2 regions of the Bacillus cereus group sp. RP43 genome follow, and region 2 is predicted to be linked to the other one. Evidence: riboswitches for the same ligand, from Rfam matches in the RefSeq annotation. Region 2 holds a riboswitch; the other holds the start of a gene.

Region 1 (15,482 bases), 2.4 Mb from region 2:
GCACACCATAAAGTAGCCGCAGTATTTAATCCTCTAATACTAAAACCGTCACGGATAATCACACCGCCTCCTAAAAAGCCAATCCCACTAACAACTTGAGCAGCAATACATGAGGGGCTAGCATCATGATCGAGCATGACGGATAATAAAACAAATATACAGGCACCAAGTGATACGAGAGCATTTGTCCGCAGTCCGACCATCCGGTGTCTCCATTGCCTTTCCATTCCGATGCAAGCACCTACAATAATTGCGATAAATAATCTTAATACAATGTCATACCATACCATCATGGTCACCTCCATACATATAAGTACGTGTTATGTTTTTAAGAATGAGTGGGGAGTACCCACTCATTCTCGTTTTTATCCCGCTATTTGCCGGGCAGTAAGACCCCCAGCTCAAAATTCAGCGAAAGTAAAGAAGTTAGGCGGGGGATCAACTGCCCGTAAAAGCCCGATTGGTGAAGGCTAATAATCAGTGGGGGATGAACAAAACCCCCACTGATTAAAGTTTCACTTTATAACCAGCTATGAAACTTTTTAATATAAACTTTTTTCAGGAATTGTGTTAAGAAAGTATAGCCTAATAATATTCCTACTAGCCAAGGGAAATAGCTAAGTGGTAATGCTTGTAAACCAACGGCCGCACCAAGTGGTGAGAATGGAATATAAATTCCGATTGCCATAATACAAGCGGTTAATAAAAGTACCGGTGCTGATGCAGTACTTTGAATGAATGGAATCTTCTGTGTTCTTATCATGTGAACGATTAAAGTTTGTGTGAGCAGTCCAACGACAAACCAACCAGATTGGAATAATGATTGTTCGCTAGGTGTATTTGCACCGAAGACATTCCACATGATTACGTATGTGATAATATCAAATATGGAACTAATTGGACCGATACAAATAATGAAGTTCCGTAAGTTTGCAGTATCCCATTTTCTCGGTTTTTCTAAAAACTCTTTATCCATTTTGTCCCATGGAATAGACAGCTGTGAAATATCGTAAAGCAAGTTTTGAATTAAAAGGTGAATGGCAAGCATCGGTAAAAAGGGAATGAAAGCACTTGCCACTAACACACTAAATACATTTCCAAAGTTAGAGCTAGCCGTCATTTTAATATATTTTAAAATATTTCCGAACGTAGTGCGTCCTTCTAAAATACCCGCTTCTAATATAGTTAAACTTTTTTCAAGTAGAATAATATCGGAAGACTCTTTTGCGATATCAGTTGCAGTATCAACAGATATTCCAACGTCAGCTTCACGTAGTGCTACAGCATCGTTAATGCCATCTCCCATATACCCTACAGTATGACCATTTCCTTGTAATACTCGTATAATGCGCGATTTTTGCATTGGATTTAGTTTAGCAAATACAGTTGTTTCTTCGGCCAGTTTTGCTAATACTTTATCAGGTAAAGAATCGGTTTCGTAACCAAGGATAGGCTCACCTATATTTAATCCAACTTCTTTGCAAACTTTTCTTGTAACAATTTCGTTATCGCCAGTTAAGATTTTCACTTGTACGCCGTGTTTTTGCAATGCTTGAATTGCAGAAGCAGCAGATGGTTTAGGTGGATCTAAAAAGCCGATATATCCAGTAAGGATCATAGCGGATTCATCTTTTACTGCATAAGCTTTGTGATCAGGTTTGTTATCTTTTTTGTATGCTACAGCGATGACACGCATGCCTTCACTATTTAAAGTTGCGCTAAGATGTTTTACATTTTCTCTCACTTCTTCAGTAAGAGGGACAATTTGCCCATCCACTTCAGTGTAGTTGCAAATTGATAAAATTTCTTCTACGGCACCTTTACAAACCATTGTATGTTCACCTGAAATATCTTTCACGATGACAGACATACGACGCCGAGCGAAATCAAATGGAATCTCATCTAGTTTATGAAAAGCTGATGGATCAAATTTATGGTTTTCCTCTGTATGTTCAATGACAGCTTTATCTATTAAATTTTTCAATCCCGTTTGATAGAAGCTATTTAAATATGCAAAGTGTAATACACGATCACATTTATTACCGTTAGGATCTAAATGACGGACAAGAACAACTTTATCCTCTGTCAATGTCCCAGTTTTATCTGTACAAAGAATGTTCATAGCACCTAAGTTTTGAATAGAATTTAGCTGTTTTACAATAACTTTTTGCTTAGACATTTTCACGGCGCCTTTAGCTAAATTAGCAGTTACAATCATTGGTAACATTTCAGGTGTAAGACCAACTGCAACGGCAATAGCAAAAAAGAAAGCTTCTTGCCAATCTCCTTTTGTGAATCCATTAATGAGAAGGACAATAGGTGCCATAATAAGCATGAATGTGATTAAGAGCCAACTTACTTTGTTTACACCTTTATCAAAGCTTGTTTCTGCACGTTTTCCGATCACTTTTTTTGCTAAAGAGCCGAAATACGTATCCGTACTAGTGGAAATAATAATAGCTTTTGCACTACCGCTAACAATATTTGTACCCATAAAGCAAAGGTTTTCCATATCGAGCGGATTGTAATTTTTTTTCATGTTTTTCGGTAAGGTATGCTTATTTTCTGTATGGTAGCAGTTTTCGTATTTTTCTACAGGAAGTGCTTCCCCGGTTAATGAAGACTGATTAACAAATAAATCTTTAGCCGATAAAATGCGCACATCAGCTGGAACGATGTCACCGGCTGAAAGTGAAATAATATCGCCAGGTACAAGCTCTTCAATTGGAATTTCTATTGTATAATTTCGATTTAAATTCGTTACGTTTTTTGTTTCGTGTACAAATCCATCTATTCTAAAGACGCTCGCGGTTGTTCGAACCATAGCCTTTAACTTATCAGCGGCTTTTTGAGAGCGGAATTCTTGTAAAAAGCGAATCGTTGAACTTAGCAGTACCATTACAGATACGACAATTGTTCCTTTTATGTCATCTGTGAAAAAAGAGAGTGCTCCAAGAGCTAATAAAACAAAAATAAATGGATTTTTAAATGCCAGCAGAAATTGAATGTACCAGGGCAATGTTTTATTATGAGCAATTTCGTTCGGACCATATAAAGAAAGTCTACGAGACACTTCTTGTTTAGAGAGTCCATTTTCTGTTGTTTCTAGAAGTTTTAATGCAGAGTTTACATCTTGTGTTGCAACTTCCACTAATAATTCGTTATTTATTTTCATGCTATCCTGATCGTAAGCATGCTTCGTTTCTTGTCTTTGTAAATTTAACATTGGTAGTTCCTCCTTTTTCATGAAGGAGGAAACAATCTGTTACTCGACTATTTAAAATTGGGAGGAACAGTTTCTTTCCTACCTACATGGTGAAATATTAACGTAAAACATATGGGTATCTGGGCCGAATCATCACTTGCCACTGTTCCTCACCTCCGTACAATTAGTAGTTTCTGAATATGCTATGTTTGTTTCATAGTAAGGTGCATAAAGACATAAAAAGACCTTTACTCAAAAAGAGTAAAGGTCTGAATTCGTAGTCAAAAAGAGTCAACAACAAAGACTGTTATTAAACATAGATAAAAACAGTTTTTGTGTATGACAAAACATACGCACCTCTCCCTCGTTGAGTTTTAGCACTGTATAGCATAGGTACTGAAACCAGCTACGTTAAGAAAGGCCTTCATTCCGACCTTTCCTGTTGACCCATTGGCGTCTCTCGACATTTTTGGGCAGCAGCGTTTCTCTATACAGGAGCCTCACCTAACAGAGACCATATTCAATTACAAGTTGAATGTTAGCACTGTAAAATCGTAGTGTCAATATCTTTTTAATCTGTTTTTTTGAAAAATTAAATAGATTTATAATGGATATATGGAATGGAGTGGTTATGTTGTTTATAGATAATGTGGGAAAATTAATGTTTTGTAAGAAGTGCATGTATAATGGAACCACCAAATTTTATAATAAATATTGAGAATCAGAAGTGTTTGTTTAATGAGCGAAAAGATTTATGTTTTCATGGAGAAATTTATTTAAACGTAGCTGGAACGATTGTTACACAAATGAGCATGGATGAGAGAATCTTAAAAGTATTTTTATGCTTTTTTCCTTAAAGGATTTGTTAAAATTTACAAATGCCAATAGAACCTCTTTCGGGGCTCTATTGGCATTTGTAGATTGATAACGTATATTTTTCATATTTGCACCACAGTAGGAATATTTTCTTTGTTTAATAGTAAGAGCAAGATTATATATTACAAACCATCTAATGGAAAAGGTGATTTCATCTCATTCAGAAATCAACAAGCAAATTAGGCCTTTAATTGTTAGGTAAATCTAATATGTATTTTATTTTCTTACCATTTTTTTCGCCTAGATATACTAATTTCGCAGGTGTATTAAGTGCAACTCCCCAACTTTCCCTCATTTTCATTGTTACAATGCCTTTATGGTTTTGTAACCTTTCCCATGAAATTATTGTTTTCTTCGTACTCTCATTAAACATTCCATTCGTCTTATTAACTCCTTTTAAAGGTGCCAATATATGCAAATCTGTAAAAATTGTTTGTTCCGTTTGCGTGTTATTTGTTGCCTCAATATCAAAAACATAATGAATTTCTTTATTTCCGTTATCATCAATTACTTGTTTCTTCTTGAAAGAATTAATGCTAAATTTAAATATATCTGTATTAAATGATTGACCTAGATTAATATTCTCTGATTTCACAATATAAGATTCATTTAAATTATTTACTACCTGATATCTCCAACATGCTCCTAATATAAAAAATGTACAAATAATCATAAAAACATATCGTTTTTTATTCATATCTTTCTCCCTCTACATCTTTGAAGATAGTGATACTTTACCATTTTCAACTAGGAATATTCTGTCTGCAATTAAATTTAATGTTTCACTATCATGACTCGCAACTAATATAGTTGTACCTTTAGACTTTAAATCTAATAAGATTTTAGTTATATCCCTAATTCCATTTTCATCTAAAGCGTTTGTAGGCTCATCTAAAATTAATAACTTAGGGCTCTCCATAATTGCTTGTGCTATACCCAATCTTTGTTTCATGCCAAGTGAATATTTTTTTACTTTTCTTTTATCTTCTGGATTTAATCCTACGAGCTCCATAGTTTCACTAATTGTTGTATCAGTTATTTTATTTTGAATAGAAGCTAATAGTTTTAAGTTTTTAAATCCTGTATAGTCTGGAATGAATCCTGGATATTCAATGATAATACCTGTATTTTCAGGAAACGGATGATCAATACCAATTATTTTTCTATCTATTAATATTTCACCACTATCTATTTTCATCAATCCTAATAGAGCTCTAAAAAGCATTGTTTTACCGGAACCATTTCTCCCTTTAAAACCGTAAATCTTTCCCTTTTCTAATTCTAAATTAACATCATTTAAAATAATATTGCCTTTTAGCACTTTAGAAACATGCTTAGCTTCAATGTATATCATCAGAATCATCCTTTCTATTAACAAATTCAAATGTTTTCCCTACCCAATAACCACTTATCCATAGAAAAAAAGCGCACAAAAGAAAATAGAATATAGAAAATGTTCATTATTAACGTAAAATAATTTTTTACGGATTAACATACTATCGAATGGATTACATATAACCGGTATAAATATAGTCATAGTAATAATCACAATAATTACCACATATGAAATAACACTTTTTAATTTAGTAGCTACAATTAAATAAACCCAAACTAATAAGACAGATGTTATTACTTGTAAAGTAAAGCTTTTTATAACAAAAATAATTTCTTTTATGTAATTATAAATTTTAGGGTTAATATTTTCTGTATATATTCCCCAGTTAAATTGATAAGAACAAAAAACACCTCCCCAGAAGAACATGGCAATATAAAATAATAGAGTTATACAAACAGCTAATATACCTGTACTAATAAACTTGCTAAACAACACTTGATACCTAGACACTTTCCTTGCTAAAAGATACGGTGTCTGTTGTATAAAATCAGCTCTTACATAAGTACCTAATATAAAACAATAAGATAATTGCAATATAAGCCATGTTACTGGAAGCTGGAATCGCCCCATTTCAACTTCTTTAAAAGATATCCCTTTTAGTAATTCATATAAAACATCAAGAACCGTTATAGCATTTGAAGGTAGCTCTCTATACTGGGCTGATTGCTTTAATAAAAATACCGCTCCCCCCACCAATGCACTATAAACAATAAATGCTATTATCAATCTTAATTTCATAATATGAATGCTTAATATTAAATCCCTTTTTAATAATTTATAAAAAACACTATTATTCATCGTAATTAATCACTTCCGTTATATAAGTCCATCCGGTGTAAACAAATATTCAATATGGAAAATAAAATACTAATAATCCCTAATATAAAAGCTAATTTCATCAAACTTATACTTGTTAGAAACAAATCTTTTTCTTGAAAAATCAAACCTTTTGACCAAAATAAAGAAAAATTATAATTTTTTTCTAATAACTGATCAATTGTAATAAAAAAGTAAATAGTAAAAATACAAATAGCTTTATTTTTAACGAAAAAAACTAGTATTTGTGCAAAAATACATATTGCTACAGTTACTAGCCATAACGATACTATAAAATATGTAATTACTAACCAACTTGAAGATGGAAGCAACCACATTACTATTTTTTCTCTTACAATTAAAAAATTAATTCCTACAATTAACAGATAGATACTCGAATAGAGAATTGCTAAACTTACAATCTTTATTATTAAATGAACACAATATGATTGACGATTTTTATGTCTAAAATACACGTAAACGTTCTTATCCATATAATTAAACGAATAGAAAAAAAGCAATAATAATGGGAGATAACTAAATAACACTATTTTCATATCTCTTGCAGAAATAAGAAATGAAAACAAAGAATTATTAGATAAAAAGTAAAAGGTTCTAATCAAGGGAATAGACACACCGGCTATAAGAAATAAAATATTAATCACAAATAACCATCGTTTTTGAAACAACTCTAATAAATACATTTTCAAAAGGTTATAAAATAACATGTCGTTTTACTCCCCTTAAAAACAAAACTATCGATAAAATAAAAATCCCTACTAACACTAAAATAGAGACAATAATATTTGCTCCATGATATATATGAGATTCAGATAAGAAATATATGGGAGCAAGAGGCGTAGCATAAAACAAATTAATTATCATTAAAAAGAGTTGTAATAAAAAAGCACTTAATAAAGTTATAAAAGTATGCTTTGCATAAAAGGATACACTAAGAGAAAACAAAGCAAATGCTCCACCGTAAACAAACGCTATAAATATATATAACAACATATGGATGAAAGGGTTAGTGAAATATATACTAATAAAAAAGGTTGCTCGCTCATACATCCCTATATTGGAATTTAAAATTTCGTCAGGAGTTATATCTGGAAGAAACATAAACGATAAAAAAATGTTTAAAATCAATGGAATAATAACGACAATGCCACCGATAAGAAAGGTCTTACTAAACAGCTTAAGAAAATACATTTTATAATTACTTCTCATAATTACAAACAAAAAAGAACCATTTTTTTTATCTTCCTGAAAGATTGATGAACTAGGTAAACTTGCAATCACTGGAAGTATAAAGAAAAATAAAAAGGAAGGTGTTACAATACTATTAATTCCCATCCAAGTTGTATATGGAGTGAAGATAACGTCCCTTTTATCGGTTAGTGGAATTACATAATATAATATATATACACAAGATAAGGCTATTCCTAACATAAGCGAAAAATAAAAATTTCTATTAGTCATTCTTTCATTAAAATAAGTACCCATGTTTCACCTCTTAAAAATTCAAATATACTCCTCGTAACATTTAAAATATGTAATGTTACGAGGAACGGCTTACAAGAATATAAAGTATTATATTTATAAGTTCATTTTTTTATATAATTATTTACGAATACTATCCGGGCTCCAAACACCGCTTGCTGTACCCTCAGCCCATCTTCTAGTATCAATTTTAACCTTGATACCAGAATTATATTTCTCAACTGCTAAATTGTATAAGAATTCTTCTTGACCATCACGCATTTTGTATGAATGACCATCAGAAACATCTGTACCATCTTTTAATGCAGCCCAGGCATTGAAATATCCATCTAATCCCGACATGTTGTCTACTCTCATATAATAAGCTGTTCTATTATATTTAGGTTGAGATGGTGTTTCATCATTAGGACTGTAAACACGATATACATTTGACCAGGGTCTATCTTCATGATTAGACTTTGCTGCTGCTGATGCTGCAAAGCTTGATAAGGCTATGCCTGCCGTTAAAGTTAGAACTGTTATTTTTTTTATTTTTTCTCCTCCTATTCTTTTACTTGTAAGCCCTTAAAAAATATAGCACACAAAGTAAAATAATATATATGGATTTTTAAATATTAATATTTCTTTAATATTAACTATAACTTTTTAACAAATATCTTATAAAACATATTATTACACAAAGTTTTTCAATCAATAAAAACTGTTTTACTTATAGATATTAAATAAAAACAAGGTATTAACAAAAAAAGATACAATGTAGTTGCTTCAATTGCGCTACAAGCAATTGAATTATTTAATAAATCAAGTGAAAAGATAATTTTAGATGAATTTGATCGGAGTATGTATACAGATTTTTGGACGGAATATGATCATTTGTTAAATAAGTATAAATAAAAAAGCACTGTAACCAGTGCTTTTTTATTTATACTTATGAGATTGTAGGATTTTCAAAAATAACAATTTCTGAGTTGCTTGTTGTTGAAACACGTTGTGCGTAATATGTTAAAGCTGAAGAAATATATGTTGGTAACGTCTCATTTGTATGTGATGTTGTATATTCATTGATTAATTCTTTTAAAGTCGTCCATTCTAATTGTGCTGGGTGATCAGACACGAAAGAACTTACCCAGCGATCAAATGAAGATGAAAAATCAGTTTGTAAACGAAATACTTCTTTCATAATAAAACGCTCCCTTAAAATGTAGTACAATTATTTTACCATAAAACACGAACGATTGCTAAGTTTTTTAAGTATAACGTTCGTGTTATATAGTTGTCTAGATGATTGGTTATGTAAATTCAATTTGCCATTTGAAATAACATTCCGTAAGATGAAAGATAGATTATATAAAGAGCTGGAGGAAAGAAAGTGGAATTTGTATTTTTAGGAACTGGTGCAGGTGTTCCTTCAAAAGGAAGGAATGTTTCAGCAATTGCTTTGCAGTTGTTAGAAGAACGAGGACAGACTTGGTTATTTGACTGTGGCGAGGCGACGCAACATCAAATACTACATACGTCTGTACGTCCACGCCGCATTGAAAAAATATTTATTACGCATTTACATGGCGATCATATTTTTGGATTGCCGGGTTTATTGGGTAGCCGTTCGTTTCAAGGTGGAACAACAAAATTAACAGTGTACGGACCAAAAGGAATTAAACAATTTATTGAAGTGGCATTATCAGTAAGTACGACACATGTGAAATATCCACTTGAAATCGTTGAGATAACAGAAGAAGGTACTGTGTTTGAAGATAATGAGTTTTATGTAGAAACGAAAAAATTGTCACATGGCATTGAATGTTTTGGATATCGTATTGTAGAGAAAGATATACAAGGTGTTCTTTTAGTCGATAAATTGCTCGAAATGGGTGTGAAACCGGGGCCAATCTTTAAGCGTTTAAAAGATGGAGAAGTAGTTGAATTAGAGAATGGTACGGTACTAAATGGAAAAGATTTTATCGGTCCGCCTCAAAAGGGAAGAATTATTACCATTTTAGGTGATACACGATATTGCGAAGCGAGTAGAGAGCTAGCGCAAGATGCTGATGTACTTGTTCATGAAGCAACTTTTGCGGCAGAAGATGAACAGCAAGCGCATGATTATTTTCATTCCACATCTAAGCAAGCTGCGAGCATTGCACTTAATGCAAATGCGAAACGATTAATATTGACTCACATTAGTTCTCGTTATCAAGGAGATACATATAAGGAATTATTGAAAGAAGCAAGGGAGTTATTTTCTAATACGGAAATAGCAATGGATTTAAAATCATTCCCAGTAGAAAGATAATAATTTCCGAAAAATGGTAACTTGTGTTTACCATTTTTTTATGTCTAAAAAATTTTAAAAATAAAACTGTTATTATTTTATACTTATACTTGGATGATACAGAAACTTAGAATGGTTTGAATATATAGGGTGAAAATACGTAATAATGTTTATTTAGAAAAACTGTTATATAAGTCAGATGACATACAAGTGATACAAATAGCAGAAAGGGACTTTTATTCAGAACTTTTAAAATTCAACAAAAGTAAGCGTTTTATAAAAAACAAGCTATAATGAGGGCAGATTATAATTTATTATAAGTCACATGCATTTTAGTCATTGTCGTAACAAGTGAAGTTGACTAAACCATGAGAGAGTAATATGGAGATTATAATAGGAAAGATATTATTATTATTTGTACTAAGTCTTTTTTCACTTTTTAGCTAAACGGTATGATTAGCTAGTGTAGCTGTTGCAAGTGCCTTAGTAGAAGCTTTTTAATAATAAGTTGGTGGAGATTTAATTGGTATACCACTCTTTAAAAGAGTTCAGAATATCAGCAGGTAGTCTAGGCGGAGTAGCGGGTGCAAATTTAGTGTATTAGCAATGGTTATATCACCTGTTTATGCTATGCTTGCAATGGCTTCTGTGTTAAACTTTGGATTGCTACCAGGATTTATTGCTGGTTATCTTATATCGTTTTAAATGAAAGTAATGCTATATTTCTTATGTATTATGGTATCTGGTATTATTTCAGGATATATTGGTCCACTGCTGTTCAAAAACCATCCAATTCGTACAGCGGAGCAAATTCGTGGTACGGCTGGAAAAGCAACAGATGTGGCAGCTTAATAGAATAGTAGAAAAAATTTTCATAGAGGTTTAGGGGGAGTTATGATGAAGTACCGCTCAGTGTTTGATATTATTGGTCCGGTTATGATTGGTCCATCAAGTTCACATACAGCAGGCGCGGCAAGAATGGGGCAAGTTGCTCGTCAGCTGTTTCGTCATGAGCCAGAGAGAGTTAGCATTTCATTATATGGTTCATTTGCAAAAACATACCGTGGTCACGGTACGGATGTAGCGCTAATCGGTGGAATACTAGGATTTGAAACAGATGATTTACGTATTCCAAGTGCGTTAGATATTGCAAAAGAACGCGGGATTGAAGTGGAATTCATTGAAGAAGATGCAAATGCTCCGCATCCAAATACAGCGAAAATTCGTCTGTATAAAGGTGAAGAGGAAATTGAAGTTGTTGCTTGCTCAATTGGTGGCGGTAAAATTGAAGTTGTAGAATTAAACGGATTCGATCTTCAATTAACAGGCACGAGTCCAGCGCTACTTATTGTAAATAACGATCGCTTTGGTGCTATCGCAGCTGTAGCTTCAATCCTTGCGAAACACGAGATTAACATTAGTACAATGAGTGTTTCTCGTAAAGAAAAAGGAAGAAGAGCGCTTATGGTCATTGAAACAGATGAATTATTAGCAGATGAAGTAATCGCGGAAATAAATGGGCAACAAAATATTTGTCAAGTAACTATTATGGATTAATTGCAGGGGGGACACACCATGTTTCGGAACGCAGCGGAACTAGTGGCGCAAGCTAAAGAGCAAAATGTAAAAATCGCAGAAATTATGATTCAATGTGAAATGGATACAAGACGTATTTCACGTGAAGAAGTAATTGCTGGTATGGAAAAGAACTTAGTTGTGATGGAACAAGCAGTAGAACGTGGTATTCGTGGTGTAAAATCACCGACGGGTTTAACTGGCGGAGATGCTGTGAAAGTTCGAGAGTATATGAAGAGCGGAAAAGGCTTATCTGGGGATACAATTTTGGACGCAGTGAGTAAAGCGGTTGCGACAAATGAAGTAAACGCAGCGATGGGAATCATTTGTGCAACACCAACAGCAGGTTCTGCTGGGACAGTGCCAGGTGTACTGTTTGCATTGAAAGAAAAATTACAGCCTACACGTGAAGAAATGATTGAATTTTTATTTACAGCAGGGGCTTTCGGTATGGTTGTTGCGAATAATGCTTGTATTTCCGGCGCTGCAGGAGGTTGCCAAGCTGAAGTAGGTTCAGCAAGTGGAATGGCAGCGGCAGCAGCAGTTGAGATGGCTGGTGGAACACAAGATCAAGCAGCTACAGCGATGGCGATTTCATTAAAGAATATGCTTGGTTTAGTATGTGATCCTGTTGCAGGGCTTGTAGAAGTACCTTGTGTAAAACGTAATGCAGCAGGAGCTGCGAATGCCATGATTTCAGCTGATTTATCATTAGCTGGTGTAACTAGTACAATTCCATGTGATGAAGTCATTGAGGCGATGTTTAGAATTGGACAAACGATGCCAGTAGCACTTCGTGAAACAGCAGAAGGTGGACTTGCAGCAACACCGACAGGTCGTCGTCTGCAAGAAGAGATTTTTGGTAAGAGTAATAACTAAATGCATATCATATGATTAAAATAAAAAACGGAGCTCAAGTAAAGTTGAGCTCCGTTTTTTATTTTTCTTTCGCTATTTTTTCTAATGTTTTTCCAAGATCGTGTGAGCGTTTCGTTGCTTGTGCAATACAGGAAATTAATGCTTGTTGAAAAGCATGCTCCTGTAACACTTCAATACCTGCTTCAGTTGTTCCCCCAGGAGAAGTAATTTCTTTTCGCAAAATAGAAGGGTGTTTTTCGCTTGCTTTTAGCATTTCAGCAGCACCAATCATCGTCTGAAGAATAAGTGATTTTGCAACATCTTCTTTTAAACCAATTTTTTTTGCTGCCTCTTCCATTGCCTCTACCACGTAATAAATATAAGCTGGTCCACTCCCGGATAATGCAGTGACAGCATGCATATCTTCTTCTTCTACAACAGAGACGAGACCAATCGTTTCAAATAATGATGTTGCAATGCGAATATGTTCCTCCGTTGTGTGTTCTGAAGGTGAGATAGCGGTAGCGGATTTTAAAATGGCCGCAGATGTATTTGGCATTGCACGAATAATCGGAACGTCTTTTTCAAGTAGGTTTCTAATTGAATGAGTAGAAACACCTGCTAATAACGAAATAATAAGCAAGTCATTATTTATATATTCTTTAAGAGGAATAATCGCTTCTGCGACATCTTTTGGCTTCATAGCTAGAAAAAGAATATTTGCATCAGCAAGTAAATCCTTTTTATTATGTGTACCTTTGACACCATATTTTGTATGTAACTCCTGTAATCTTGTCTCGTTAGAACGATTACTCACAGTAATATGTTCCCCTTTAACAACATTTGCATTTAATAAACCACCAATAATCGCTTCGGCAATAGAGCCTGCACCGAGAAAGGAAATGTTTTGCATAGACATGATGTGCCTCCTTTAAATTTGGTTAGAAATACTTATAAATGTACATACATTCGTTTTTTTATGGAAAACACCTCTTTTTATCTGAAAATAATGACAAATTTATAGGGAAGTTGTAAACTGAAGAGGTATTCATTTTTGAACCGGAAAAAGACAGGGGGGACTAAGCATGACGGCGATTCATCGAATGGAGATTCCTGTTCCATTTGCAGTTGAGACAGTGAATGTGTTTTTAGTTGAGGGAGAAACATTAACGTTAATTGATACAGGGACAAATACAGAAGAAGCAAAGAAGGCACTAGCAAGTCAATTAGGTGCATTAGGGTATAAGATAGAAGATATTGAAACGGTAGTGATTACGCATCACCATGCGGATCATTGCGGACTTTTAAATACATTTTCTGAAAAAGTAAAGATTATCGGACATCCTTGGAATGAACCGTGGATTACACAGAATGCTGAATTTTTAAAGAGGTATCATGAATTTTTTAAAGAGACAGCCTTGCAGTTCGGCGTTCCAGCAGCATTTCTGAATGGTGAGGCGCTATTGACGACGAAGACACTTAAATATTCTTGTAATAGATCGTTAACACATACTGTGAGAGAGGGAGATCGTATAGATTCGTTACCTGGATTTATAGTGATTGAAACCCCAGGTCATGCTTCCACTCATATTTCATTATATAGAGAATCTGATGGAATATTAATTGGTGGGGATGCTCTCATTAGTCATATTTCTTCAAATCCAATATTAGAACCACCATATGAAGGGCAAACAGAAAGAGCGCATCCTTTATTGCAGTATAATCAAACGTTAAAACGTTTAAGCGAAATGAATATTTCACGTATTTTATCAGGGCATGGGGAAGATGTTCTGAATGTGAAACAACTTATTGAAACAAGATTACAAAAGCAAGAGACACGTGCTTTTAAAGTGCTGGAGTTATTAAAGGAAAAGCCAATGACAGCATTTGAAGTATGTGTAAAACTATTTCCGGTATTATATAAAGAGCAATTGCCACTTACTATCTCAGAAACTGTTGGACAATTAGACTTTTTAGCATATAATCAACAAGTGATGATTGATGAATCTTCACAACAATTGATTTATTATGCAAAGTAGGTGACAGCAATGACGGGACGTTTACAAGAAAAAGTAATCGTCATTACAGGTGCTTCTAGTGGAATTGGAGAGCAAGTTGCAATGCAGGTTGCAGAGCAAGGGGCGACGCCGGTATTAATGGCTCGAACAGAAGAGAAGCTACAAGCATTAGCAGACAAAATTAAAGCAACTTATAATACGCCTTGCTATTACTATGTATTAGATGTAAGTGAAGAAACGAAAGTACAATCTGTTTTTTCAAAGGTATTACAAGAAGTAGGACGTATTGATATATTGGTAAATAATGCTGGGTTTGGTATTTTTAAAACGTTTGAAGATGCGTCAATAGATGAAGTAAAGGATATGTTTCAAGTAAATGTATTTGGATTAGTAGCTTGTACGAAAGCGGTATTACCTTATATGGTAAAAAGGAACGAAGGACAAATTATTAATATTGCTTCATTGGCTGGAAAAATTGCAACTCCGAAGTCAAGTGCTTATGCAGCAACAAAACACGCTGTATTAGGGTTTACGAATAGTTTGCGTATGGAGTTATCTAACACAAATGTGTATGTAACAGCAATTAACCCAGGACCGATAGATACGAACTTTTTTGAAATAGCCGATCAATCAGGTACATATGTGAAAAATATGGGACGTTACATGTTAAAACCAACATATGTAGCAGAACAAATCGTAAAGGCGATGCAAACGAAAAAACGTGAAGTAAACTTGCCGAAGTGGATGGGAATGGGGCCAAAGCTCTACGCATTATTCCCAGGTTTATTTGAACGTGTTGCAGGCAAATCATTAAGTAAAAAATAGGAGATTTCCATATGGAAATCTCCTATTTTTTTATTTTCCAGTCACATAATCGTAAACGATATCCTCAACTGCCTCGTATACATCAATTTCAGTATTGGAATGAATTATCATTTGAATATGTTTAATTAGCATTTCCTG
Region 2 (15,482 bases):
TTTTGTGTCATTATTTCCCTCCTTATTAAGTAAATCCCTTTTATTATACAAAATGTAAGAGGAAGGGGATAGAGGGTATTTCCAATTTTTAAAACTGTTAAGATGTGCAATATGAGATATAATAAGGTTGCACAGCAAGTTTTAAACTTCTTTAAAACAGGCAGTAAAGCTCCTTTTCCCGAAGGAGCTTTCTTTTTTAGAAAAATGTTGATAATGATTCTCTTTAATGATAAAATGTATTCAAAAGTGATAATCATTATCAAAAAGGTTGGTGTGTTAATATGGTGTATGCACTTGTTGCAGGAACAATTGCTATATATATTGGTGTTACAAAGTATGTATTAAATGGAGTAGGAACAACAAAATGAATAATATTACATAAAATCCCTTTCATTTGTAAAAAGAATGAAAGGGATTTTTTATTTTTGATGTGAATATGCTGAAAATTTAGTATGATAATAAAGTGAAACTTTAATCAGCGGGGAGGTCTATCTCTCACTGATTATTAGCCCGCGCGAAACAGGCTTTTACTGCCACAAATAGCGGGATAAAGTATATACATCTTGGATAAAGGGGAACAAGGGGATGACAAACATAGTACAGACAAACGGTATGAAAAAACTTGTTTGTTTTTATGAAGAGTGGCAAAAAAACGGCGATGCAGAGAATAGTTTAAAGTTGTTTGAAGTGATTCAAAAATATAAACAAGAGCAGCTTATGCTAGCTTTTTGTGGTCATTTTTCTGCGGGGAAATCGACAATGATGAATCACCTATATAAAGCGCAATTATTACCGACAAGTCCGATTCCAACGAGTGCTAACGTCGTTAAAATTGAAAGAGGATCTGATCGCGTTGTTGTAACGATTAAGTCTGGAGAACAGTATGAATATGACGGCGCATATTCAGCAGAAGAATTAAAACAAATATGTAAAGACGGTGATGAAGTAATTGGTGTTCATATTTATCGAAATGATGCACCAATTCCTGACGGAGTTATGCTGGTTGATACGCCAGGAATTGATTCTACAGACGATGCTCACCAATTAGCGACAGAATCAACACTCCATCTTGCAGATGTTATTTTCTATATGATGGATTATAACCATGTCCAATCAGAGGTTAACTTACAATTTGTTAAAGAATTGAAACAACGTAATAAAACGGTTTACCTCGTTGTAAACCAAATAGATAAACATAAAGCAAATGAGTTATCGTTTGAAGAGTATAGAGATAGTGTAAAACAGTCTTTTTCTAACTGGGATATTGAAGTAGATGGTATTTTTTATACATCATTGCGAATGATGAATCATCCATACAATGAAATTCAAAGTTTAGAAGCATTAATCTTTTCTATCATGAAAGAAAAAGAGCAGTATGTAAGAAAGGGAATGGAGCGAGAAACAGAATATTTACTGCAAGAACATTGTTCGTTTATTCTTTCTGAAAATGAAAAACATCTCATGAAATATGAAGAAGAATTAACATCACCACTGTCACTTTCAGAGATAGTTGAAAAAAAGGAAGAGTTAGCTGAAAATAAAAATCGCGCGGCTAGTAAAGAATCTGATGTGAGAAATGAATTTATAAAAGGTTTACAAGCCATATTAGATAACGCGTATTTAATGCCATTTGAAATGAGAGAATTGGCAAATGAATATTTAGAGACGAAATTAACGAAGTTTAAAGTTGGTTTGTTATTTGCGAAAGGAAAGACGGAGCAAGAAAAACAGAGACGTGTAGATGCTTTTTATTCTGCTCTTCAAAAAACTGTTGAAACGCAACTTGATTTTCATGTGAAAGAATTTATTGTAGCCTTCTTAAAAGAAGAAGGGTTATTTACAGAGGAAATAGGGAAAGACATATATGCGTTAGAGATTGCTTTCGGACCGGAAGTGTTGGCTGAAACAATTAAACAAGGGGCTGGATTTACCGGTGATTACTTACTTCTTTATACTGCTGACATTGCAAATGAGTTAAAGAAAAGATACTTTATGAAATCTCAGCAAATCTTTGGGAAAAGTACGGATATATTGCAGAAGAAAGTGAAGATAGAGACTGCTCGTATTGAAGAAGAACTTGAAAAATACACGATGTTACAAACAGCAAAAGAAACGAAATTACAATATATTAAGACGTATGAGGAATATGAGAGCTATTTAGGAGATATTTGGAATGAACATGTTTCTATACCAGATGGATTGCAAATAGACGAAATATTACAAAGTAAAAAACAAGTTGTTAGTGAGAAGTTTACACTACAAGAGCAAGAAATTGTAAATGATAACGTAGCGGCTAGTGAAGAAGAGATTAAAGGAACGAAAGCTTTAAATATTCAGCGTATATTAGAAAAAGTGAAGAAAGCTGAAACGATATTAGATCCATTGCCTACACTGAAACATCTACAGCAAGAAGTAGTTGGAAAAAGACAGCGTGTAGAAACGAAGCAATTTACAGTAGCGTTATTTGGAGCTTTTAGTGCTGGGAAATCATCATTTGCTAACGCATTGCTTGGTGAAAAGGTACTTCCTGTATCGCCAAACCCAACGACAGCAACAATAAATCAGATTTTGCCAGTTACAGAAGATAAACAACATGGAACGGTAATTGTCCAGTTTAAATCAGAGCAAGCGCTGTTAGAAGATATGAAAGCTGTTTATAAAATGTTTCACTATGAAATTGCTACATTGGAAGAAGCGTTAACGAAAATTGATCAAATTATGAAATACCCTTCACCAAGCGGGAAGCAAAAAACAACATTTAGCTTTTTGCGAGCGGTACAAAAAGGATATGAGGTAGTTGCTAATCATTTAGGGGAACAAGTACAAGTTACGTTAGAGGAGTTCTCTGATTATGTAGCTAATGAAGAAAAATCATGCTTTGTTGAGTATATGGAGCTTTATTATGATTGTGCTTTAACAAGGCAAGGAGTAGCTCTTGTAGATACACCAGGGGCGGATTCTATTAACGCTCGCCATACGGATGTTGCATTCCAGTATATTAAAAACGCAGATGCTATTTTATTCGTAACATACTATAATCATGTTTTCTCTCGTGCAGATCGTGAGTTTTTAATTCAGCTCGGTCGTGTAAAGGATACATTTGCACTTGATAAAATGTTCTTCTTAATAAATGCTGCCGATTTAGCACAATCTGAAGAAGAACTTGAAATGGTAAAAGGTTATATTGCGGATCAGCTCCTGCAATACGGTATTAGAAATCCACGTTTATTTGCAATTTCAAGTTTATGTGCGCTTGAAGAAAAGCAAGGGAAAAGTATTGATAAAGAAAAGTATGGTATTTTACAAAACTCTGGGATTACTAAGTTTGAAGAATCATTTACGTCCTTTATGATGCGGGATTTAATGCTTGTATCTGTGCATGCTTTATATGGTGCATTGCAAGGGGCGAATCAGCTTCTTGTAAATATGATAAATGGCGCAAAGCAGGGAAATGATGAGAAAGAGAAGCAAACAAAAAAATATGAAGCAGAGCGTAATCAGCTACTTCATATTATTTCATCATATAGTGTACTTGCTGAAGAGCAAGCAATGCAAAATGAAGTAAAAGAATTGCTTTACTATGTACACCAACGTCTATTTTTACGCTATAACGATGTGTTTACTGAATTTATTAATCCGGCGTCGTTACGAACAGATGGGAATGTGAAGATGCAGTTGCAACAATGTGTAATGGAATTAGTTTCATTTATTCAACATGATTTATTACAAGAAATGCGTGCGACATCATTACGTCTTGAAAAATGGATAGATGAAGCGATGAAGCGTGCAAAGGATGAAATTGTTGTGAATTGCAAAGTGGAAAATGAATCGATTTCTATGGGTGGAACAGTGGATTATGAATATAAAGTTATTACACATAAAGAGCCGTTTCCTTCAATAGAAATAAAAGATTTTAAAAAGGCACTAGCACATTTTAAAAATGAAAAAAGCTTTTTTGAAAAAAATGATAAAGCTTTTATGCAAGAAGACGCTAAAGGAGTGTTAGAACCTTTCGTATCAAACTATGTAGCTGATGAAGAAGATTTATTCGTTCATCATTATAAGCAAGAGTGGGATGCAAAATGGAACCTATTCCAAAAAGTGATGCAGCAAGATGTTGAGAATTATTATGAAAGTATATTATTCGCGTTAGCTGAAACAATTGATGTATCACTATATGAACAAAGTAAAGAAGAGCTACAAAAGCAGTTAGTAGAAATTGAAAAAGAAATTTATATTAAATAGCCGTTATGAAAAAAAGATTCGTTCAATTTTCTTTTGTAGTACAGTATCTAAAGATTTTACAAACCCTGCAAACTCATCAGTAGAAATCATATGGGTAAGAACTAAGCGTCTGCCGTCTGGTGTTTCACCGCATAAGACGAATGAAGAAAATTCATACGTTTTGTTTTCTACTACTAATTTTGGATAGGAATATGTGTCGCTCTTCTTTTTCTTTCCATCAATAGAGATGACGTTGCATTTTTTCTCATTGTTGTCCATGGTGAATCCCTCCTTTCTATTATCTATGGTAGACAAGGGGGGTTTAGAACAATAGGGAAGGGGGAATTTTTATGTCTGTTGTAATTGAGCGTATTTCGAAAGAAGCTATACCGAAATCTTTATTGCTCCTTGCTGATCCAAGTGAAAGCCAAATTGATGCATATGTACAGAGAGGGTTTACGTATATAGCTAAACAAGAAGAAAGAATTATCGGTGTATATGTGCTTTTGGAAACAAGACCAAGGACAATGGAAATTATGAATATTGCGGTTGTAGAACATATGCAAGGAAAAGGTATTGGTAAGGAGTTATTGTTGCATGCAATAGAAAAAGCTAAAGAATATAATATGTATAAGCTTGAAGTTGGTACAGGTAATTCTAGCATTTCACAACTTGCGTTATATCAAAAATGTGGATTTCGTATTTTTTCTATTGATTTTGATTACTTTTCGAAGCATTATGAAGAAGAGATTATTGAAAATGGAATTGTATGTCGTGATATGATTCGGCTTGCAATGAAATTAAACACATAAGTATAAATTATTTAGGGGGAAGAGAAGATGGAAGTACATAAAGCAATTACAGCACATTCTCGTAAACAAAACGAAATTGTAAAAGCATTTTTACAATTAGATGCGCAGCGTGAAGCAGCTATTGAATCGGCGGTATCACTTGCATCAAATGGGAAAGAATTTTCGGTTGATGTTATTAATGTTGTAACAAAGCAAATTAATGATCTTGCAAAAAATGGCGTTGCACTGCAGCGTAAACTTGTTACAAAAGATATGGTTATGGAGTATGTAGGTCGTTTGCAAGAGAAAGAAGGTCGTTAAAGATGATAGTTACAGTCGAATGGTTACGTGAGCATATAGAAGATGAGAATGTCCGTATAATCGATTGTCGTTTTGATTTAGCGAATCCTAATTGGGGTAAAGAAAAGTATGAGGAAGAACATATTCCTCATGCGTTATATTTTGATTTGAATTTAGATTTATCAAGTCCTGTAGCAGAACATGGTGGCCGCCATCCGTTGCCAAATATTGAGGAGTTTGCAGACAAGCTTTCACAAGCTGGTATTGATGAACATACGACAGTAATTGCGTATGACAGTCAAGCTGGTGCAAACGCCTCTCGTTTATGGTGGTTATTAAACTATGTAGGACATGAGAAAGTGTATATATTAGATGGCGGAATACCAGCTTGGAAAGAGAATGGATTACGTATAACGGCAGAAATTCCTGTTGTTGCCCGAAAAACATTTCAAGCAAACATACAAGATAATATGATTGTAACGATGGACACGGTCAAAGAGAATATTCATGCAGGTACAGATATTACGTTAATTGATTCTAGAGAGCCAAAACGTTATACTGGTGCTGAAGAACTCGTTGATTCGAAGGCAGGGCATATTCCGACGGCAGTAAACTATTTTTGGAAAGATGGGATTTTAGAATCGGGACACTTTAAAAACGAAGAGGAACAGCAAGGGCGTTTCCAAAATCTTGATAAAGAGAAGGAAACAATCGTATATTGTGGTTCTGGTGTTACAGCGTGTCCGAACATAGTTGCATTAACATTAGCTGGTTTTCGAAATGTTAAATTGTATACAGGTAGCTGGAGTGATTGGATTTCTTATCCAGAAAATCAAATTGCAAAAGAAGAAGATTAATCACTTGCATGCAAAAATAATTTGTATTAAAATAAGGTCACAAGCAAGAGATTGCTTCAAAAATATTATATTTTACACATTGGAAACAATGTGATAATATAACGACAAGTAAATAATACATCCTGCGGTGTGCGTAACTTATTTATGTCTAAAACCGATGTTAGTTTTACGGAAGCTCAATATTTAGTGACCATTATCAAGCCTTCCTTGTGGAGGAAGATATACGGTAACTGTGAGGGCATCCACCTGCGAGTAGCGGGTTTTTGGACATTTACGAGAGACGGCACTTGCGGGGGTCTTATTTCAACTAACAGTATATAAAATTCCTACGGTGTACGTAGCTTGTGTATGTCTTAAACCAATAAGTATAATATGAAAGTTCAATATTTAAATGTAGATAGCAGGCCATCTTTTTAAGAAGGAAGTTACAAACATTTGTGAGAACATCCACCTGTGAGAGCAGGTTTATGGACATCTATAGATAACGGCATATGTGGGACTATATAAAAAACCTTACGTTTTATACGTAAGGTTTTTTTGTTGAATAAATATGCTCATGTTATCTAGATTTACCTGTAAAGTTCCCATAATAAATATAGCATTTGCGGTCTTCATCAATTTCTCTTGAATCTAGGGTGAATTCCAAATGTATTCCATCCCGTTGAATATATATAATATCTGAATGGAGAGAGGGTAAGATGTCCTCGTAATTCCAAACATCTTTACTTTCTATCATAATTGAGCTTGCTTCCTTTAGTTCTCTAATTTCAAAACCTATGTGCGAGTATGTAGGATCTGAAGGATCGTTGAAAAAAACTTCTTTTTGTATATATAATACTGCTGTCCCGTCTGGATCTACTGAAGTTGCAGTAACGATATATGTATTTCCATCTTTTGTGAAATACTCACAAGTCATGCGCGCGACAATTTCAGAATTAGAAATATTTGCGTAGTTCCATAAAGCTGGATACCCGTTAGTTTCATCATTGAGCCGATATTCCAATCGCATTTTATCCCTCTTCTTCCTTTTTCTTCTACTTTATCATGACATCTTATATAATAGAAATATAATTTAAAAAGGGGAGTGCAAAGGTGACAAAAACGAAATGGCTAGTAGGTGGTGTCCTGACATCTTTAATGACGGGCACTTTATTTGGCTGCGCGCAAGATATTCCCCCCGAACCGAATGATAATAGTTGTTCTGATTGGGATTGGGATGATGAGCTTGGTGTTTGGCAGTGTGATGATAGTAGTTCAGGTTATCGGGGACATTACTTTTATGGGGGTAAATACTATCAAAATAAATCTACCTTCAAAAATTCATCAGAGTTTAAAACTTATCAATCTTCGGCCGAATTTAAAGGTGGAATTGGAAGCGGTTCAAAAGGTGGATTTGGAGGTTAAAATATGTCGCAATACATAAAGAAACGAAAAGAATTTTATTCGAATTCTCCTCATTTCTGGTCGGATTTATATGAATGTGAGTATAGTTTGTTTCATGTTTTTCCAATAACAGAGCAAACGATGAAACAATTGCAATTAGCAACTGAACGAATGGGGAAGATATTTTTTAAGACTGCTAGAATCCTTCGGAATTTATCTAATGAACAGCTTCTTGAACTCGGTTTTCCAACTGCAAGCTTGCCTTTTATTAGACTGAAAGGAATGTATCCTGAATCTGTTATTTCACGATTTGATTTTGCTTTAACAGAGGATAATCGTATTAAAATGCTTGAGTTTAATAGTGACACTCCAACTTTTATTGTGGAATGCTTTCAAATGAATGGAAAAGTTTGTGAAGAATTAGGCTATGATGATCCAAATGCAAATCAAGAGCGCTTACTTTCTTCCGGTATTACAAAAGCCGTAATGGAGGCTACAAAAGGAATGGAAGATCCAAATGTTGTTTTCACAGCTCATCATGAACATATAGAAGATTGGAATACGACTATGTATTTGAGTGGGCTATGCCATGTTGACAATAAAGTGATGCCAATGACAGAACTTCGAATTGCAGACGATACTTTAGTAGATAGAGATGGTGTACCAATTGATGTTTTGTATCGCCAAACATATCCAATTGAAGACTTGATTGAAGATCAAGATCCCGAAACGGGGGATTTGGTGGGAGTAGAACTTTTGCAATTTGTAAAAGAAGGAAAGCTGTTTATTATAAATCCTTTGTCGGCCTTTTTACTTCAGCCAAAATCAATTCAATGTCTTATTTGGGGATTAGCAGAAGAAGGTGTTTTTTACACAAGTGAGGAACAAAAGTGGATTAAAGAATATATGCTTCCTACATATTTAGAGCCAGATTTATTTTTTGGGAAAAGTCCTTTCGTTCAAAAACCTTCGTTCGGTAGAGAAGGTGACACGATTACGATTCGTGATAAGGATACAAACATTATGATTCGAAATGCACATGAAACGTATAAATCGTCACTTCCTATATTTCAGAAATATACAGAGCTTCCAGTTGTATTTTTGGAAACTGAAAAAGGAATTGAGAAGCTGTCGTATGTGTTTGGGGCGTTTTTAATTGCTGGAAAAGCGAGCAGCATCGGTATACGTGCCGGAGAAAAAATTACGGGAAATGAATCGTATTATTTACCGGTAGGTATTAAGAAGGAGGAAAATAAATGATTAATTTTTTACTATATTTAGCAGTATCACTTGGACTTTTATGTATCGGTCTTTTTCTTATGGAAGTGACAACGAAAGTTAAGGAATTTAAGTTAATGGCTCAAGGGAATAAAGCGGTAAGCTATGTACTTGGAGGAAGACTACTTGGTCTTGCTATCGTTTTATATTCAACGGCTGCTAATTCTATTTCAATTCTTGATATGGTTTCATGGGGAGCTGTTGGGATATTAGCTCAAATTATTGTCTTTTATTTAGCGGAATGGCTTACACCACGTTTTAATATTAATAAAAGCCTTGAAGAAGATAATCAAGCAGTTGGTCTTTTCCTTATGTTTTTATCACTTTCCATCGGAATTGTAATTGCTGGTTGTGTAACATATTAAACCCTTACATTTTAACGTAAGGGTTTTATTTTTCATGTGCTAATTTTTTGCAATATGTGCTCAAGTAATTTATCCCGCTATTTGTGGGCAGTAAAACTCCCATCTCAAAATTCAGCGGGAGTAAAGAAGTTAGATAGAGATTAACTGCCCGTAAAAGCCCTTCACTTTATGTAGCCGAATGCGTATTAGTGTACTAAACTCGAGGTAGTTGTTGTAATAAGGAAAAGTTTCCATACAAAGTGTTGACATCTATTTTAAATAAGAGTAACATTTTCTATGTAATTAAAATAAGTCTCTGTTAGGTGAGGCTCCTGTATAGAGAAATGCTACTGCCCAAAAATGTCGAGAGACGCCAATGGGTCAACAGGAATGATCGAATTAAGGTTTTTCTTAACGTAGCTGGTAATGAACCTATGCTATACAGTGCTAAAACTCGGCGAGGGAGAGGTCCGTAGATTTCTAATTATATTAGGAATCGCTTATTTGTGTATGCAATGACCTTTGCTCTCTTATGAGTAAGGGTCTTTTTTGTTAGCAAGCTATGAGTAATTTCATAGTATAGATTATAACTAAAAAATTAAAGAGGAGGTGAGGAGCATGTCAAATTCTGACTCGGTTCCGTTACCCATATACTTCAAATCAAAAATATATGATGTAGGCAGGAAACGACTTGTTCCTCCCTCTATATTTATCATAATGTAGCGTTTATTCGAGTATTTAAGCGCTAGACACTTTCACGGTAAAGTGGATAAATTGAGAAACAAAGCGTTTCTTCCTATGTTGTAAAGGAGGAGACGATAATATGTTATATGTAAATAAAAGTGTGGGTAACACTGCTTATAAATTAAGTAAAAAAGCAATGAAAGAACAAACAATGCTTCAAAAAAATAAAGATCTATTAATTGAAATCGCAACAAGAGATGTAAAATCTGTATTTGCGTATTTTAAAACAACAAGAGACGGACTATCTATGAAAGAGGCACAAAAACGTATTCAAGTATACGGTCGAAATGAATTAACTTCAAAAAGAGCGCGTATTGCGGAAGTAATGATGAAGCTAAGTGGAATGATCCCAGGTCTTTCAAAACAAAATGTGCATGATGAATTACAATGTGAAACAGTTACTGTTTCTAGAGTAGCTGGCTGTAGCGTAACAGGGCTAAACAGTGAACTAAAAATGATGAAATTACCAGTACAAGAGCTTGTACCTGGAGATATGATTTTTCTTTCAGAGGGCGATACAGTGCCGGCAGATGTACGTATTATTTATGCAAATGATTTATTAGTAAATGAATCTATGCTGACAGGAAATGATGCTAGTATTGAGAAATTTGAAAGTTGCTATCATCTTGAACGTAAACGATTTATTCCATTAAAACGGATGAAAGACTATAATCCACTTGAACTTGAAAATGTATGTTTCAAAGGTACGTATATTGTTGACGGAAATGCAAAGGCTGTAGTTGTTTCGACAGGTAAAAATACGTATTCAGGAATACTTCATACTTGTTGCGGTAGAATGTCTTAATGTGTTAATGATGCTAAATATACAAAAACAATGTATAATAGACAAAGTTGAACAAAAACGTAGAATGGTAATCTATATATAACCTTACGTGATAACGTGAGGTTATTATTTTTTGTTAGTAGGAGAGGAATTATGAAAAAAGTATTATTAGTTGATGGTATGGCACTATTATTTCGTGCTTTTTACGCAACAAGTGTATATGGACAATTTATGAAACGACAAGATGGTACCCCGACGAATGGGATTCATGGTTATATGAAGCATTTATTAACAGCAACACAAGCAATCGAACCAACGCACATTGTAACGTGCTGGGATATGGGAAGTACGACATTTAGAACGGAATCTTTCTCGAATTATAAAGCAAATCGTGCAGCACCGCCGGAAGAATTAATTCCGCAATTTGATTTAGTGCAAGAAATGACTGCGAAATTATCTATGCCTGTAATCGGTATGAAAGGTTATGAAGCGGATGATTGTATCGGTACGCTTGCAAAACAATATTGCAATGAAGCGGAAGTTTATATTTTGACAGGTGATACAGATTTACTTCAACTTGTTGATACGAATGTTACAGTTATGCTTCTTCGTAAAGGAATTGGAAATTACGAGTATTACACACCGGAAAAAATCATGGAAGAGAAAGGTGTAGAACCTTGGCAAATTGTTCATGCGAAAGCTTTCATGGGAGATACAAGTGATAATTATCCGGGTGTAAAAGGTATTGGTGAAAAAACAGCGTATAAGCTTATTCAAGAATACGGGACAGTATCGGCAGTGCTAGAAAATATAGTATCATTAACGAAAGCGCAGCGCACAAAAATTGAAAGTGATTTAGAGAATTTAAATATCTCTTTACAATTAGCGCAAATTCATTGTGAAGTTCCGATTTCATGTTCGTTAGAAGAAGGATTACACACAATGAACGAAGAAAAACTACGATTCGTTTGCGACGAAATGAATTGGGGAAGACCTGAAATATTGATTAATATGCTTTAAAGGGTATGGAAAGGTAGATCAAATATAATTTTGATCTACCTTTCTTTTTTTGTTCACAAAGTTGTCAGAATATAAGCTTAGTTTTCATATGAAGTTCAAATGGATTTCACAACAATCAATTATTATAAGTCTACACAGATAATTCCTTATCTTTTAAATATACCATCCCCCAAGGAGGAAAATAAACATGCGAAAAAAAGTGAGAAAATCCTTTAAACAATTATTAATAGAAAATAAACAATCACTATTAACGAATAAAGAGAATATGAAAGAAATTGAAGAACGGATTGAGAAACGACATGTAGCATATAGTGCTGCTAGCAATTGATAATTTTGTTTATGAAAAAAGCTTGTAGTTTGGATATTATCCGAACTACAAGCTTTTTCTTTTTTGGATTAACGCCACCAAATCCAAGTCCAAAAGTAATTTCGTATATTTCGAGGAGTAATGCGTACAAAGCGTTCACCGTCAAAGAAGCAATTTAAATTTGGAAGTGTTTCATCCGGATTTTCTGGAATAAAGGTGACGATGTTTTCGTTACTTGTAATGGTTACTGTGATTGGTGGATCGGTAGGAGAGACTTGAAGTTGTAAAGAAATGTTTGCCGTGTTTTTAAATTCATTATTAATAGGTGGACTTATCACTTGTACTGTGAATAACACGATAATTGTTTCGCTCGGTTCTAAATTAGTAGCAATAAGGAAACCGATATTCGGATTTGCTAGTGGAGAGCGTTCCCCATTAATGAAGACCGTACCGTTCATAAATTGTAAACCTGCTGGGATGGTATCTTGTAAAGAAACATTTGAAAGTGAAATATCGGAAGTATTCGTAATACGCACCGTATAGTCAAAATATTGCTTTAAATAAGCTGAGCTGACGGAAGCAGTTTTCATTACTGCTGCCGTTATAAATTGAACTGGTATACGAACAATATTCGAATTAACAATGAAAGTAATAATCGGATCCTGTGGTGTCAATTGGAAAGCGGCTGTAACTGTTGCAGAATTAATAATTGTACTGTTTGAAGGAATAGAAGTTACGAGAACTTTAAATGTTATAGTTGCTATTCCATCTGCAGCCAAGGAACCAATATTAATACCAGTGTCTGGTCGAATATTTGGAACCGGAGTACCGTTAATTGTTACACTGTTTTCTATAAATGTTGTACCAGCTGGAATCATATCTAAAACGGAAGTACTTACTGTAGGAATTGGGGAATGGTTAAATATCTCTAATGTGAATGTAATAATATCTCCTATAACGACAGAAGATTTGTCAGCGTTTTTCTCAATGCGCACCATTGGATCAACGATCGTTGTTGTAACGGTATTTGTTTGCTTTGTAATTGTAATAGGTGGTTCGGTCGGATCGACGATAAACGTATAGGAGATAGTAGCATCGTTATTGATAGCAGATTGAAGAGTCAAAGAAGATATTGTTATTTGGAACGTAATGACAACAGATTCATTAGGAGCAAGGTTTCCTAATGTAATACCGTTTTCGGGATTCGCATTAGGTTGATTGATTCCGTTAATCGTAACACTACCAGTAACGAAGGTTGTATCTACTGGTACAGTGTCTACAATAAGAATATCGTCAATAGTCACATTGCCACTATTAGTAATAGTAATTGTATACGTTAAAGTTTGACCAGGTAATGCATTTGCGACATCAACAGACTTTATAGCAATGACATTATCATTTTGGACAGTTGTTGTGGCGGTATTTGTTGTAGTCGTACTTGTAACAGGTAAGTTATTTGGATTGACTATATAGTTAAAAGTAGTAATCGCTTTGTTATTGAGTTCATTTGGTGTTGGAATAGAAGTCACACGTACTTGGAATAAAGCGATAGCATCTCCACCAACAATTATAGTACCAATTGGTATGCCGCTTGCCGGATTAACTCCCGGAAGAGCATCTCCGTTTACAATGACGCTATTTTCTATGAACGTAGTGCCCTGAGGGATAATATCTTGAATGATTACATCATTTGCTGAAACATTACCACTTTGATTTAGTGTAATCGTATACGTTAACGTATCACCGACTGTTGCAAATGCAAGGTCTACAGTTTTATTGCTATTCAAATTCGCGTGATGAATTTCTGTTACGGCAGCTGATGAAATAATAGTTTCGGTAATAGGTGGCCTATCTGGTACCGTGTATTCATATTCAATTGTACTCGTGTTAGAGATTGGATTTGTTTGCGGAATGGAAGTAACCCGGACTTGGAATAGAATAGTTGCTGTCGTATTAGGCGGAATGTTATCAATTGGTATACCGCTAAGTGGATTGTCATTTGGACGAGCGTTGCCATTCACAATAACACTATTCTCTATAAAACTCGTATTTGCTGGAATGATATCTGTAACAATAATGTTTTCCACTTGTATATTCCCATTATTTATGATGGAGATTGTGTAAGGGATAATAGCTTGTAGGTCAGCATATTGGATTGGCGTTGTTTTTGTGGCAATTACATTAGCAGAAATAACTTCAGTGAAAGTAATATTACTAGTTGATATTTGTTCTTCCCCATTTATTGTATAACGAGAAGTTGATTGATTTTGAACATGGCCGCTAGCTGGAAGAGCTACGACGGTAACAAAAAATGTGACTGGGATAGAAATGTCAGGAGCAATCGTTCCTACAAGTATACCGGCACTTGGATTGGCGTTAAGCTGAGGAATATTATTTACTAAAACACTACCGTCTATAAAGGTTGTTCCATCAGGAATATTGTCTGTAAATACAACAGCAGTAGCATCCGTATTTCCTGTATTCGTTAAAGTTGTTGTATAAGTTAAAATGTCACCAATTGTTACAGAGGTGAAATCAACAGTTTTAAGTGAAACGATATCAGCATCGTTAATTTGAACGAAAGTAGTATTGGAAGTAGTAGATTTTTGAACTGGTGCAAAGTCAGGGTTGAAAATAAAGTCGTAGACGATGTTTGCAGTATTAGGTGTTGGATTTACAGCTGGTAAATTCGTAACGGAAACTTGGAATGTTATTGTAGTCGATTGACCTGACGCGATATTAGGGATGGAAAAGCCGATATTAGGATCTGCTGCAGGAAGAACAGTATTGTTAACTATTACACTTCCTGGAATAAATACTGTTCCATCCGCTATAGTATCTGTAAAAAAGATGGAATTAGTTGTAGTGGATCCGTTATTTTGAATAAATACTGTATATTCAATGGTTTCATCAATATTGGCTAATACTTTATTAGCGGATTTTGTAGCGATAAGAATAGCATCAATAAATTGTATATTTGTACTATTGGAAGAGGTCGTTTCTGAAATTGGTGGTGCGCTTGGCGCTGGTTGATATTCATAGTGAATGATAGCGATATTATTAATATTATTTTGTGAAGGTATAGAGACTACATTTACTTGGAACGTAACAATAATCGTATTATTAGGAAGGATAATACCAAGGGCGATTCCGGTAATTGGATTTTCGTTAGGTCTTGGTATGCCATCTACAAGAATGCTATTTGGAACGAATGTGGTCCCGGCTGCAATTGCGTCAATTAGGAGAGTATTTGTAATAGGTACTGTACCAGCGTTTGTAACTGCAACTGTATATGTGATGATTTGGCCGATGCGTGTAATAGATCTATTAGCGGATTTAATTGCACTAACATTGGCTGTTCTTACTTCAGTGTTTACTGCATTTGATAACGATCTACGCTGAATAATCGGAGAGCTAGGGTCAATTTGGTATTCGTACGAAGTGTCTGAA

The links. Region 2 has a riboswitch for magnesium ahead of QCI75_RS18965 (P-type ATPase actuator domain-containing protein). Riboswitches for the same ligand answer to the same signal wherever they lie in the genome.
Positions count from the first base shown of each region.
Region 1: linked by a shared signal. The riboswitch ahead of mgtA (magnesium-translocating P-type ATPase) and the one ahead of QCI75_RS18965 (P-type ATPase actuator domain-containing protein) in region 2 are both predicted to bind magnesium.

Region 1 covers NZ_JARVHQ010000001.1:1,242,068-1,257,549, forward strand. Annotated here, with positions in the region: gene QCI75_RS06555 (MgtC/SapB family protein) at 1-290, opposite strand, end outside; gene mgtA (magnesium-translocating P-type ATPase) at 521-3,226, opposite strand; M-box (ykoK) riboswitch at 3,557-3,724, opposite strand; gene QCI75_RS06565 (hypothetical protein) at 4,269-4,778, opposite strand; gene QCI75_RS06570 (ATP-binding cassette domain-containing protein) at 4,791-5,435, opposite strand; gene QCI75_RS06575 (hypothetical protein) at 5,490-6,275, opposite strand; gene QCI75_RS06580 (hypothetical protein) at 6,281-6,631, opposite strand; gene QCI75_RS06585 (hypothetical protein) at 7,008-7,799, opposite strand; gene QCI75_RS06590 (hypothetical protein) at 7,917-8,153, opposite strand; gene QCI75_RS06600 (DUF3932 family protein) at 8,725-8,976, opposite strand; gene rnz (ribonuclease Z) at 9,166-10,089, shown strand; gene sdaAB (L-serine ammonia-lyase, iron-sulfur-dependent subunit beta) at 10,966-11,625, shown strand; gene sdaAA (L-serine ammonia-lyase, iron-sulfur-dependent, subunit alpha) at 11,644-12,522, shown strand; gene proI (pyrroline-5-carboxylate reductase ProI) at 12,581-13,420, opposite strand; gene QCI75_RS06625 (MBL fold metallo-hydrolase) at 13,587-14,540, shown strand; gene QCI75_RS06630 (SDR family oxidoreductase) at 14,550-15,344, shown strand; gene QCI75_RS06635 (YqzH family protein) at 15,375-15,482, opposite strand, start outside.
Region 2 covers NZ_JARVHQ010000001.1:3,644,132-3,659,613, reverse strand. Annotated here, with positions in the region: gene QCI75_RS19025 (DUF418 domain-containing protein) at 1-11, opposite strand, end outside; gene QCI75_RS19020 (dynamin family protein) at 586-4,245, shown strand; gene QCI75_RS19015 (DUF3931 domain-containing protein) at 4,249-4,503, opposite strand; gene QCI75_RS19010 (GNAT family N-acetyltransferase) at 4,575-5,036, shown strand; gene QCI75_RS19005 (YpbS family protein) at 5,064-5,336, shown strand; gene QCI75_RS19000 (sulfurtransferase) at 5,339-6,172, shown strand; RNA gene ssrS (6S RNA) at 6,289-6,471, shown strand; RNA gene ssrS (6S RNA) at 6,493-6,676, shown strand; gene QCI75_RS18985 (hypothetical protein) at 6,732-7,181, opposite strand; gene QCI75_RS18980 (hypothetical protein) at 7,265-7,576, shown strand; gene QCI75_RS18975 (glutathionylspermidine synthase family protein) at 7,580-8,815, shown strand; gene QCI75_RS18970 (DUF350 domain-containing protein) at 8,812-9,198, shown strand; M-box (ykoK) riboswitch at 9,486-9,651, shown strand; gene QCI75_RS18965 (P-type ATPase actuator domain-containing protein) at 10,001-10,726, shown strand; gene QCI75_RS18960 (5'-3' exonuclease) at 10,859-11,725, shown strand; gene QCI75_RS18955 (FbpB family small basic protein) at 11,913-12,053, shown strand; gene QCI75_RS18950 (DUF7507 domain-containing protein) at 12,122-15,482, opposite strand, start outside.